One region of the Pseudoalteromonas sp. SR45-1 genome, then DNA from elsewhere that is predicted to be linked to it. Evidence: predicted binding sites of a transcription regulator. Region 1 holds the regulator's gene; each other region holds the start of a gene.
What was found. Region 1 encodes sigma-54, which starts transcription at its own class of promoters, with help from an activator protein. Its sites were predicted from a motif close to GTTGGCACGNNNNTNGNNT; they were not measured.

Region 1 (3,149 bases):
AAGCATTAAGAATATCTTGTTGCGGTAAATACGGAAGTTTGTCGTGAGCAAGTTCGCTAATGAACTCTAAAATTCTTTTTTTGCTATTAAAAAGGACCGCAGCTTTGCTGCAGTCCTGGCATATAAGTGAACTTAATTTCATCATATTAGTGTCGAGCAAGCTTCTCTTTGTGTTTGATTACTTGGCGATCGAGCTTGTCGATCAACGAGTCAATAGCGGCATACATATCTTGATGTTCTGTAGAGGCAAATAGCTCAGCACCGCTTACGTGTATTGTGGCTTCTGCTTTTTGATTTAATTTTTCTACATCGAGAATGACATGAACATTATTAATATGATCAGAGTGTCTTTCAAGCTTCGCAAATTTAGTATTAATATAGTCTCTTAGTGAATCGGTTAATTCTACGTGACGACCAGTTAAGTTTAGTTGCATAAGCATTACCCTCTTAGTTTAGCGTCTTAAATCAGACTTTTACGCTGATTTGACGGTGGAATAGCAAGAGATTCGCGGTATTTTGCGATTGTACGTCTCGCTACTTTAATTCCTTGCTCAGCCAATATATCCGCTATTTTGCTATCACTCAATGGTTTTGCTGAGTTTTCTGCTGCGATTAATTTTCGGATAAGCGCACGTATTGCTGTAGATGAACATTCACCACCGTTTTCAGTACTTACATGGCTTGAGAAAAAATATTTAAGCTCAAATATACCACGGGGTGTATGCATGTACTTTTGAGTAGTTACGCGAGAAATTGTCGATTCGTGCATTTCTACCATTTCAGCAACATCATTTAAAACCATTGGTTTCATGGCTTCAGGGCCATGTTCAAAAAAGCCTTGTTGTTGCTTAACAATACAATTAGTAACTTTTAATAGCGTGTCGTTTCTACTTTCTAAGCTTTTAATAAACCATTTAGCTTCTTGTAAATGTGAGCGAATAAACTGGCTGTCGCCACTTGATTTTACAGTGCGAGACATTGCTGCGTATTGGCTATTAACACGAATTTTAGGCATGCTATCTGGGTTTAATTCGACAACCCAGCGGCCTTTAATTTTTTTAACTGACACATCAGGAATAACATACTCAGATTCTTCCCTTACAATAGTATCTGCAGGTTTTGGGTTGAGAGTATGTATTAGTGTCATTACTTCTTTAAGCTCTTCTTCTTTGAGCTTAGTTTTTTTCATTAATGTACGATAGTCGCGAGCTGCTAATAGATCAATATGCTCGGTTAAAATCATTTTCGTTTCATTAATATAAGGTGTTTCTTTATCAAATTGATTAAGCTGAATACACAAACACTCTTGTAAACTACGTGCAGCAATACCAACAGGATCAAACAGTTGGATGCGTTTTAATACCGCTTCAATTTCATCAAGTTCGACTTCGTTATCATCTTCGTTTTCTTGATTAAAGCTTTCTAAAATCTCTTCGCAGCTTAGTGTTAAAATACCTGAATCATCGACAGCTTCTACAATAGCAATAGCAATAGCTTCGTCTGTAGGGCTAAATGGCGTTAGTTGTAATTGCCACATTAAATACTCATGGAGCGTTTCAGTAGAGGCGCCTTGGTATATTGATTCGTCTTCAGGCATTGGACCTGATGAGGCTGCAGGAGCGGCACTCATGTACTCATCCCAACTGACATCCATAGCCATGTCGTCACTTAGCGTGTCTTTTGCAAGTGCTTCACCAGTATCTTGTTCGTATTCGCTCGGAGCATCATCAGCAGATGCGCTAACAGTTATGTCATCGGTATCAGCTTTTTGCTCGTTTTTACCAGCAGCGTCTTCGGAATAGTCTGCCTCTTCAACCTCTAATAGTGGATTACTGTCGAGAGCTTCTTGTATTTCTTGCTGGAGATCCAATGTACTGAGTTGCAACAAACGAATAGCTTGTTGCAACTGTGGAGTCATTGTAAGTTGCTGGCCCATGCGCAGCTGTAGTGATTGCCTCATGTATCTCTAACAATCCTTTTATGTTGTTATAATTAATACTAGCAGATGCTTAAAGACATGGCGTAAATGTTACAGCCTAAATTGCTCGCCTAAGTAAACATCGCGTACTGTTTTATCATTTAATACGTGTTCTGGAGTACCTGATGCAATCAGCTCCCCATGAGAAACAATGTAGGCTTTTTCACAAACATCAAGGGTCTCTCTTACGTTATGGTCGGTAATTAATACACCAATCCCACGATTTTTAAGATGTTCTATTATTTTCTTTATATCTAATACCGAAATAGGGTCAACACCGGCAAACGGTTCATCCAGTAATATAAATTTAGGATCTGCTGCCAGCGCTCGTGCTATTTCTACACGACGACGTTCTCCCCCCGATAATGCCATACCTTGGCTATCACGAATGTGTTGTATGCTAAATTCATCTAATAAGTTATTGAGCGTGTCTTCTCTGGCTTGTTTATTTAGTTCTTTGCGCGTTTCTAAAATGGCCATTAAGTTTTGATAAACAGTCAGCTTTCTAAAAATCGATGACTCTTGTGGTAAGTAGCCTATGCCTAATCTAGCACGACTATGCATAGGTAAAAGAGTAATATCGTTATCATCAATAGATATTTTACCTTTGTCGCTAGGAACAAGCCCTACAATCATATAAAAAGTCGTTGTTTTACCAGCACCGTTAGGGCCAAGTAAGCCAACTATACTGCCAGCTTGTACTTCAAGGCCGACGTTTTTTACAACTTCACGACCTTTATAGCTTTTTGCCAATAGTTCTGCTTTTAATGTGCTCATGGTTGACCTTTATCGCCTTTTTTACTTTTTTTAGTTTCGATCGGTACTAAAATTGTGTGAACGCGGTCAGTTGAGTTTTCATCTTTTTCGGCACTGATGAGCTGCTGCTCTATGTCGTAGGTAATGCTTTTAGCATTTATTTTTTGTCCGGCTTGCGATACTTGTGCATTACCAACAAGCGTTAAAAAACGCTTAGATACATCATAACGTACTTCGTCAGCACTGGCGCTCATAGTCGTGCCGTCTGATTGCTTTTCTTCAAAGTGCGCAGGGCTGCCTGTGGCAATTAATAATTGTTTATTATCACCAAGTTCATCACGTTTGTGTACTTCGAGGCGATCGGCTGTAATGCGGCGATTACCGTGAATAATCTCAACGTTTTTCTCAAAAATAC
Region 2 (3,149 bases), on a different contig from region 1:
GTAGCAATCAATACCACTGAGGTTTGCATTTAGCGCAGTAACTACCTCGGCTTTAGTATTTGCAATGTCACCTGCGGTAATTGAGCTGCCTGCTTTTGCTAAGTCGGCGGCAAATGAGTTGGCAAGTGCGCCTTCATAAAATGCGTTTAAGCCATGTTTTGCTAGGTATTCAAACGTTGCTGCAAGTTTAGGGTTTTTAAAATGTTGACCTGCTTGCAAGGGCTTGCCATTGGGTATGTAGAGGCTTTTAAACGCCTCATTGGTATTGTTAGCAGTGGCTAGCTTTTCGCAGCCTGCTTGCAAGCTTTTTGTAACGGTAAAACCCTCGCGCGCAAGCTCAATAGCGGGTGCTAAAATTTGTGACAGTGGTAGTGCTGCGTGCTCATCTAGTTCAAGCGCCTTTTGCCAACCGCGAATTGTACCCGCTTGAGTCAGTGCGCTTAACCCGCCGCGCTCTGATATTTGCGCGAGCGAGTTATAGGGCGTTGTATTAGTTGCTGCACGGCCGCAGGCGTCAATAGCGGTAGGCGTTTTTTGGTTTGGGTTATCGATAAGCCAAAAGCTGTCGCCACCAATTGAGTTCATATGTGGATATACAACGCTAATAGCAGCGGCAGCCGCTACCATAGCCTCGGTAGCTGTACCGCCTTGTTTTAGTATATTTATACCCGCCTCAGTGGCCGAAAAATGAGACGCGGTAAATGCAATGTTGTGTGTGGTCATGCCGGTGTGTCCTGTTTAAAGTGTGCAGCTAGGTGCTTAACGCAAGCAAGTAGGCTTTTATCGTTACCGTGGCTCATCATTAATGAAAAACCATACGGATGATCATTTGCTAAATCAGCCAGCGGTAAATGCACTTGCGCTGAGCCACTAAGCCCTGCAATTGCCGAAAGCGTAATAATTTGCATGCGTAAGGCGCTTGTGTCGGCGCCTAATTTAGGTGCGGTTGTGGGGGTGGTTGGCAAAAATAAACAGCTGTTTGTATTTAGGTTTTTAGCTATTAGTGTTTGCCATTGGGTTTGTACTTTTAGTGCTTCTTGTTCTTCTTGAACAGTTAGGGCAAGCGCCATATTAAAACGTGCCGCAATTGCTGGAGCAAACTGGGGAAGTTGCCCCGGCAATTGAAGCCAGTCTTTATGCGTTTTTGCGATTGCTCGCCCTTGCAGTACTCTAAAACTATCAGCAAGTTCATTTAATAAGCTGCTGTTAGGTAGTTCAAATTCTTTATGGTGCTTAAAATTAGGCTTGGTTTTTTCAAGCAATTGTTTAAGTGGGGCTTGTAAAACAGGGTCAACGAGTTCAAATAACGGCTCGCAAATAACTAAGGTATCAACGTTATTAATAGCTTGATTTGGTAGCAGTACATTACCTACATCGCTTAATAGCTCGGCGCTTTGGGTAAGCCAACCTATGGTATCAAAAGGCGGAGCCAACGGTATTAGGCCGTCTTTTTCAATCACGTTATGGCTTGGCCTTATGCCATATAAACCACAATAGCTGGCGGGTATTCTAATTGAGCCGCCGGTGTCGGTGCCTAAGCCAATATCAGCTAAGTTAGCAGCAACTGCAGCAGCAGACCCCATACTCGAACCACCGCAAGCATGCCCTTTTAATTTAGGATTTTGCGCAGCGCCATAATGTATATTATTACCCTCTAAGCTATAAGCCAGCTCGTCAGTATGGGTAAAGCCTATAAAGTTACAACCAGCGGTCATGAGCTTATTAACCGAGCTTGCCGTATTTTGAGCCGGTTTAGCTGTTTTAAACCAGTGTGGGTTGCCTGCGCTGTTACGCTCGCCCTTTACTGCAAATACATCTTTTACAGCTAAGCGATTGTTTGCAAGCACTCCAGAGTGGTTTGTTTGCCACAGGGTAGGACCGTGATTGCAAAATATACCTTTGTTGTTTTTTTTATCACTCATTTGCAGCTCATTATTATAAAACTGACCAAGTACTTACTTATTAAGTTAAGAGTGATTAAAAAGCGGGCTGGTTATTATTATTATGAATACCAATTTTATTAAAAACATGATCATTTTATCGGATTAAATAGCGCACTCACTGCGTCATTTTCTTCGCGTTATAATAGATCACTAATTTAATACAATTGCTAAGGCTCCGCTTTTTAATCGGTAGTTTTGATTTTATAGTGCTTAGACTAAGCAAGAGGAATGCCATAAATTAAAATCCTGTCCAACTGGTCAGGTTTTGTTGGGTTGTATGAGATTTGTAAATGTGGGCTGTAGAAATAGTGAGATTAAAATGAGCTAAAACAAACCAACTTGGTGCGCAGATGCACCAAGTTGGTCTCTATTTATATGGTTTTGAGTGCTAAATAAGGGGCGTTTTACTGATGATTAAACCGTTAATATCGGCGTAAACCCAATTGTTAGGTTCAATAGTGGTGCTAAGCATGGTAACAGCTTGGTTTTTATCACCAAAGCCGCGCTTTAAGGTACTACGCGGTGTAGAGCCTAGCGCCATTACAGGTAAGTTCATCGTGGCAAGTATTTCTATATCTCGGCAACAGCCATTTATTATTACGCCTTCCCAGCCATTATTTAGGGCACGCTCAGCCATAATATCGCCTATAAACGCAAAGCGTTTGCTCGCAAACCCGTTTATAACCAATACTTTACCTTCACCATTTTCATGCAATATATCGGCGGCAAAAGAGTTGTCTTCTGGGCAGGTAACGGTAACTACTTTGCCATAAAACGTGGTTTTTTTACCAAAGTGATAAAGGCCGCTGTCTGCTACTTGCACGTTATCGCGGTGATCGTCAAACAAATCGGGTGTAGTAAAGGGTGTCATGGGTTAAGTCTCACTTTGCTCAGGTATTTTAAGACCAATACCTTTTAAAATTATGTGGGCAATTGATTGCGTAATTTGTGCCACATCGGTTTCGTCGTACTCTAATTTGTTCATTACGAGTAAAACCTCAGCCTGAAAGTCGGCGTAATATTGCGTGGTAGACCAAATAGTAAAGAGCAAATGGTAGGGATCAACCTTATCCATTTTATCAGCGTCCATCCATGCTTGAAGTACATCAACCTTTTGTTTAACCCAAGGGCGGGTATTGGTTCTAAAGTAGTTTTGTAAATAGGGTGCACCGCGCAGTATTTCACTGGCAAATAAGCGAGATTGCA
Region 3 (3,149 bases), 170 kb from region 1:
TACAAAGCTGGTTTTGCTCAAGCGCTAAATTAATAGTAACGCTTTGCTTATCTTCTGAAAATTTTAAGCCATTTGAAATAAGCTGAATTAAAATCATCTCAATAAGCTCACTAGGTAAAGCAAGCGGTTTGTTAGGTAAAGTATTTTGCCACTGCAGAGCTTGCTGACGCGCAGTTAAGCGATGCTCAAAATGGCTATTAATTTTATTAATAAGAAGACTAAATTCAACTTCGCTTAGACTATCTTTACTGGTGCGAATAGCATTATAACTCAGCAAGCTGTCAATCATTGTACGAAGGCGCACCATAGATTGGCTAATAAGCTCAAGCACTGCTTTTTGCTCAGCGGTAATTGGACCTACTATTTCATCAGTTAATAAGTCAGTGCCTTCGACCATTGAAGCAAGCGGCGTTTTTAGCTCATGAGTTACATGGCGTAAAAAAGTATCTTTTTGCTGCTCAAGCATATGAAGCTGTTCTTGTACCCATTGGAGCTTTTCTCCTAGCTCAACAAGCTCAGCTGAACCTTTCACAGATATTTTTTGCTGCCAATGCCCCTGCCCAAGCTTATCAATAACCGTAGTTAACCCTTTTAGCCGCCCACTTATGCGCCATAAAAAACCTCCCCCAACAATTAAAGTCAGTGGAATAAGTGCCACCAGCCAATTTATAAATGACGCTTGCAGGCTTGTAAGCTCTTTTTGGTTATTGGTAATTTGCGCTTCGTTTTTATCACGTAACCATAAAGTAAGCTCAGCAACTAAATCGCTCACTGGCACAAATAGCTCAGCTTGCTGTTGTTTTTTCTCAACAAGCTCTACATGCGCGGTTTGTAAGGTGGTATATAAGCGTTGCCATTGGTTGATATACTCTTTATTCGTGTTTACAAATTTGAGTTCATCAATGCTTTGTAGGGATGATTGCCATTTATCGACAATGAGCTTATCAAGCGATTCACTTTTTAATACCCAGTTTTGCCTAGTGGCCCGCTCAAGACTGTTGAGTTCTTGTTTTAGAGTATTAAACGATTTAGTAACTTGGTAATTGTTACTCACAATACTTTGAGTAACCGCTAATTGCTTGTTAAGCGCATTTAAAAATACAATCACCACTATAGAAAGCGGGAGCAACGAAAGCAGCATACTCATTGCAAATTGCCCGATTAAATTAGGCCGCCAGTTAAGCATTGCTTGGTATTTTTTAGCTATGGTTGCTGGCATTTCGTTTAGCCCTTTTAAATTAAGCGTTCTATTATTAAGTGCTTACCTTATACACTAGCTGAACCAGTAATTATATTTAATACGATTAACAGCCAGCACTATAAAACAATGTGTCGCCAAATAGAGACAACATAACTCCTTGATTTTAATAAACTCCCTTTCAACCCCGCTAAATAGTGTTGCAAAAGGCGCACAAAAATTACAATAAACCCAGTAAAAACTTCTCACTGGCTTAAAGAAAAAATAATAACCAATTGAAAAATATCAACAATTATTATTGGCACCATTTTTGTAATAGGTGTAATAACTTTAATCAATAAGGAAATAATAATGAACAAACGCATTTTAGTAATTTCATCATTACTGGCTTTAGGCTTTTTAGGCGCTAATGCACACGCAATGGACGTTCACGCGACTTTTAACGAACTTGATAAAGATAGTAACGGCACATTAAGTGAAGCCGAAGCAGGTGAAGATGCTGTGTTACACGAGAATTTTTCTCAAATTGATACTAATCAAGATGGGCAATTGTCGCTAGATGAATTCAAAAAATTTATTCAATAAACTCATTTAATAAGGAACGTGATTATGAAACAACTTATAGCCGCTTTTTCATTAATGTTTTTAGCAATTAGTGCCACTGTAATTGCATCGCCAACAAATGTGCGTTTTGCCCACTTAGATAAAGACATGGACGGACAAATATCAATTGCAGAAGCAAAGGAAGATAAGGAAGTAATGAGACAATTTGCCGACTTAGATGAAGACGGTGATGAAAAAGTCTCAAAAAAAGAATTTGAAAGCTTTAAACCTTAATGAGTAATTACTGATTAAGCTTTACTTAAGCTTGTTATAGGTAAACTGGAATTAAAAGCATTTGCCATAATCCCTGAGGGAGTGTGTAAAAGGATTTAATGTTGGGAGTTAAATTACGGCAAGTGCTTTTTCCTTTTCACTTTATTTTAGCCACAAACTTTAAATACATCTTTTGGAAGGAACACCATGAAGATACTTCCCCTTATTATAAGCATCTTAATGCTATTAAGCTTTGATGCCGCTGCACTTGATGTAAAGCAACGCTTTGATCACCTCGATAGCGACAAAAGTGGCTATTTAACGCATGACGAACTTGATCCCCAACCACAACTATTAAACACATTTGTAAAATGGGACAAAAACCAAGATAACCAAATTTCGTTAATCGAATTTAAAAATTACCTTACCAATAACCTCTACTGAGTATTTTTCATGAAAAAAACAAGCTATATAGCGCTTTTTGCGTTTAGTATTTTTAGCACATTAGGCTTTGCTGCAAGCAACAATGTTGCAGAGCAATTTGAAAAACTTGATAGAAACCAGGATGGTTTTTTAACACGTTCAGAAACCGCTGTAGACCCCGCTTTGTGGTCTCGGTTTTCAAGCTATGATCAAGACAAAGACGGCAAGCTAACGCTAAGTGAATACAGTTTATACGCTAGTAAATAAACCCTTTCAAAAGCTAGATATTTTATGTTCTAGCTTTACTGCTTTTTTCTTCATCATAATTTGTCTCACATATTGGTATTATAAAGTTGGGTTTGCTAGTGTTAACGCACTAACAATAAAAAATAATGCCTTATGTCGCTCAAAAAAATAATAAAACCACTCATACTAGCCAGCCTTTGCGCTAGTTCTAGTTACACTATTGCACAAACAAAAGTAATTTATAATGCCAACGGTTATACCCCTTTATATCAAGGTGAAGTACAGCAGTTTACTACCCTCGTTATTAAAAATGGCAAGGTAGTAAAACTAGGTAGCGATACACTTAAAGATAGTTACCCAGATGCCAAGCTAATTGACGCGCACGGTAATACCTTATTACCAGGCTTAATTGATGCTCATGGGCACGTTATTGGCCTTGGCGATAATTTATCGCAACTTGATGTAC

Region 2: the regulator sigma-54 is predicted to act here: its motif matches at 2,161-2,179, upstream of H5089_RS05955 (amidase family protein).
Region 3: the regulator sigma-54 is predicted to act here: its motif matches at 1,496-1,514, upstream of H5089_RS03515 (EF-hand domain-containing protein).

The regions. Positions count from the first base shown of each region.
Region 1 covers NZ_JACJDR010000002.1:66,786-69,934, forward strand. Annotated here, with positions in the region: gene ptsN (PTS IIA-like nitrogen regulatory protein PtsN) at 1-142, opposite strand, end outside; gene hpf (ribosome hibernation promoting factor) at 147-434, opposite strand; gene H5089_RS02705 (RNA polymerase factor sigma-54) at 461-1,960, opposite strand; gene lptB (LPS export ABC transporter ATP-binding protein) at 2,030-2,755, opposite strand; gene lptA (lipopolysaccharide transport periplasmic protein LptA) at 2,752-3,149, opposite strand, start outside.
Region 2 covers NZ_JACJDR010000004.1:108,973-112,121, reverse strand. Annotated here, with positions in the region: gene H5089_RS05960 (gamma-glutamyltransferase family protein) at 1-723, opposite strand, end outside; gene H5089_RS05955 (amidase family protein) at 720-1,922, opposite strand; gene H5089_RS05950 (putative 4-hydroxy-4-methyl-2-oxoglutarate aldolase) at 2,332-2,814, opposite strand; gene H5089_RS05945 (TetR/AcrR family transcriptional regulator) at 2,818-3,149, opposite strand, start outside.
Region 3 covers NZ_JACJDR010000002.1:235,540-238,688, reverse strand. Annotated here, with positions in the region: gene H5089_RS03520 (sensor histidine kinase KdpD) at 1-1,219, opposite strand, end outside; gene H5089_RS03515 (EF-hand domain-containing protein) at 1,550-1,783, shown strand; gene H5089_RS03510 (hypothetical protein) at 1,808-2,035, shown strand; gene H5089_RS03505 (calcium dependent protein) at 2,222-2,458, shown strand; gene H5089_RS03500 (calcium-binding protein) at 2,468-2,704, shown strand; gene H5089_RS03495 (amidohydrolase) at 2,837-3,149, shown strand, end outside.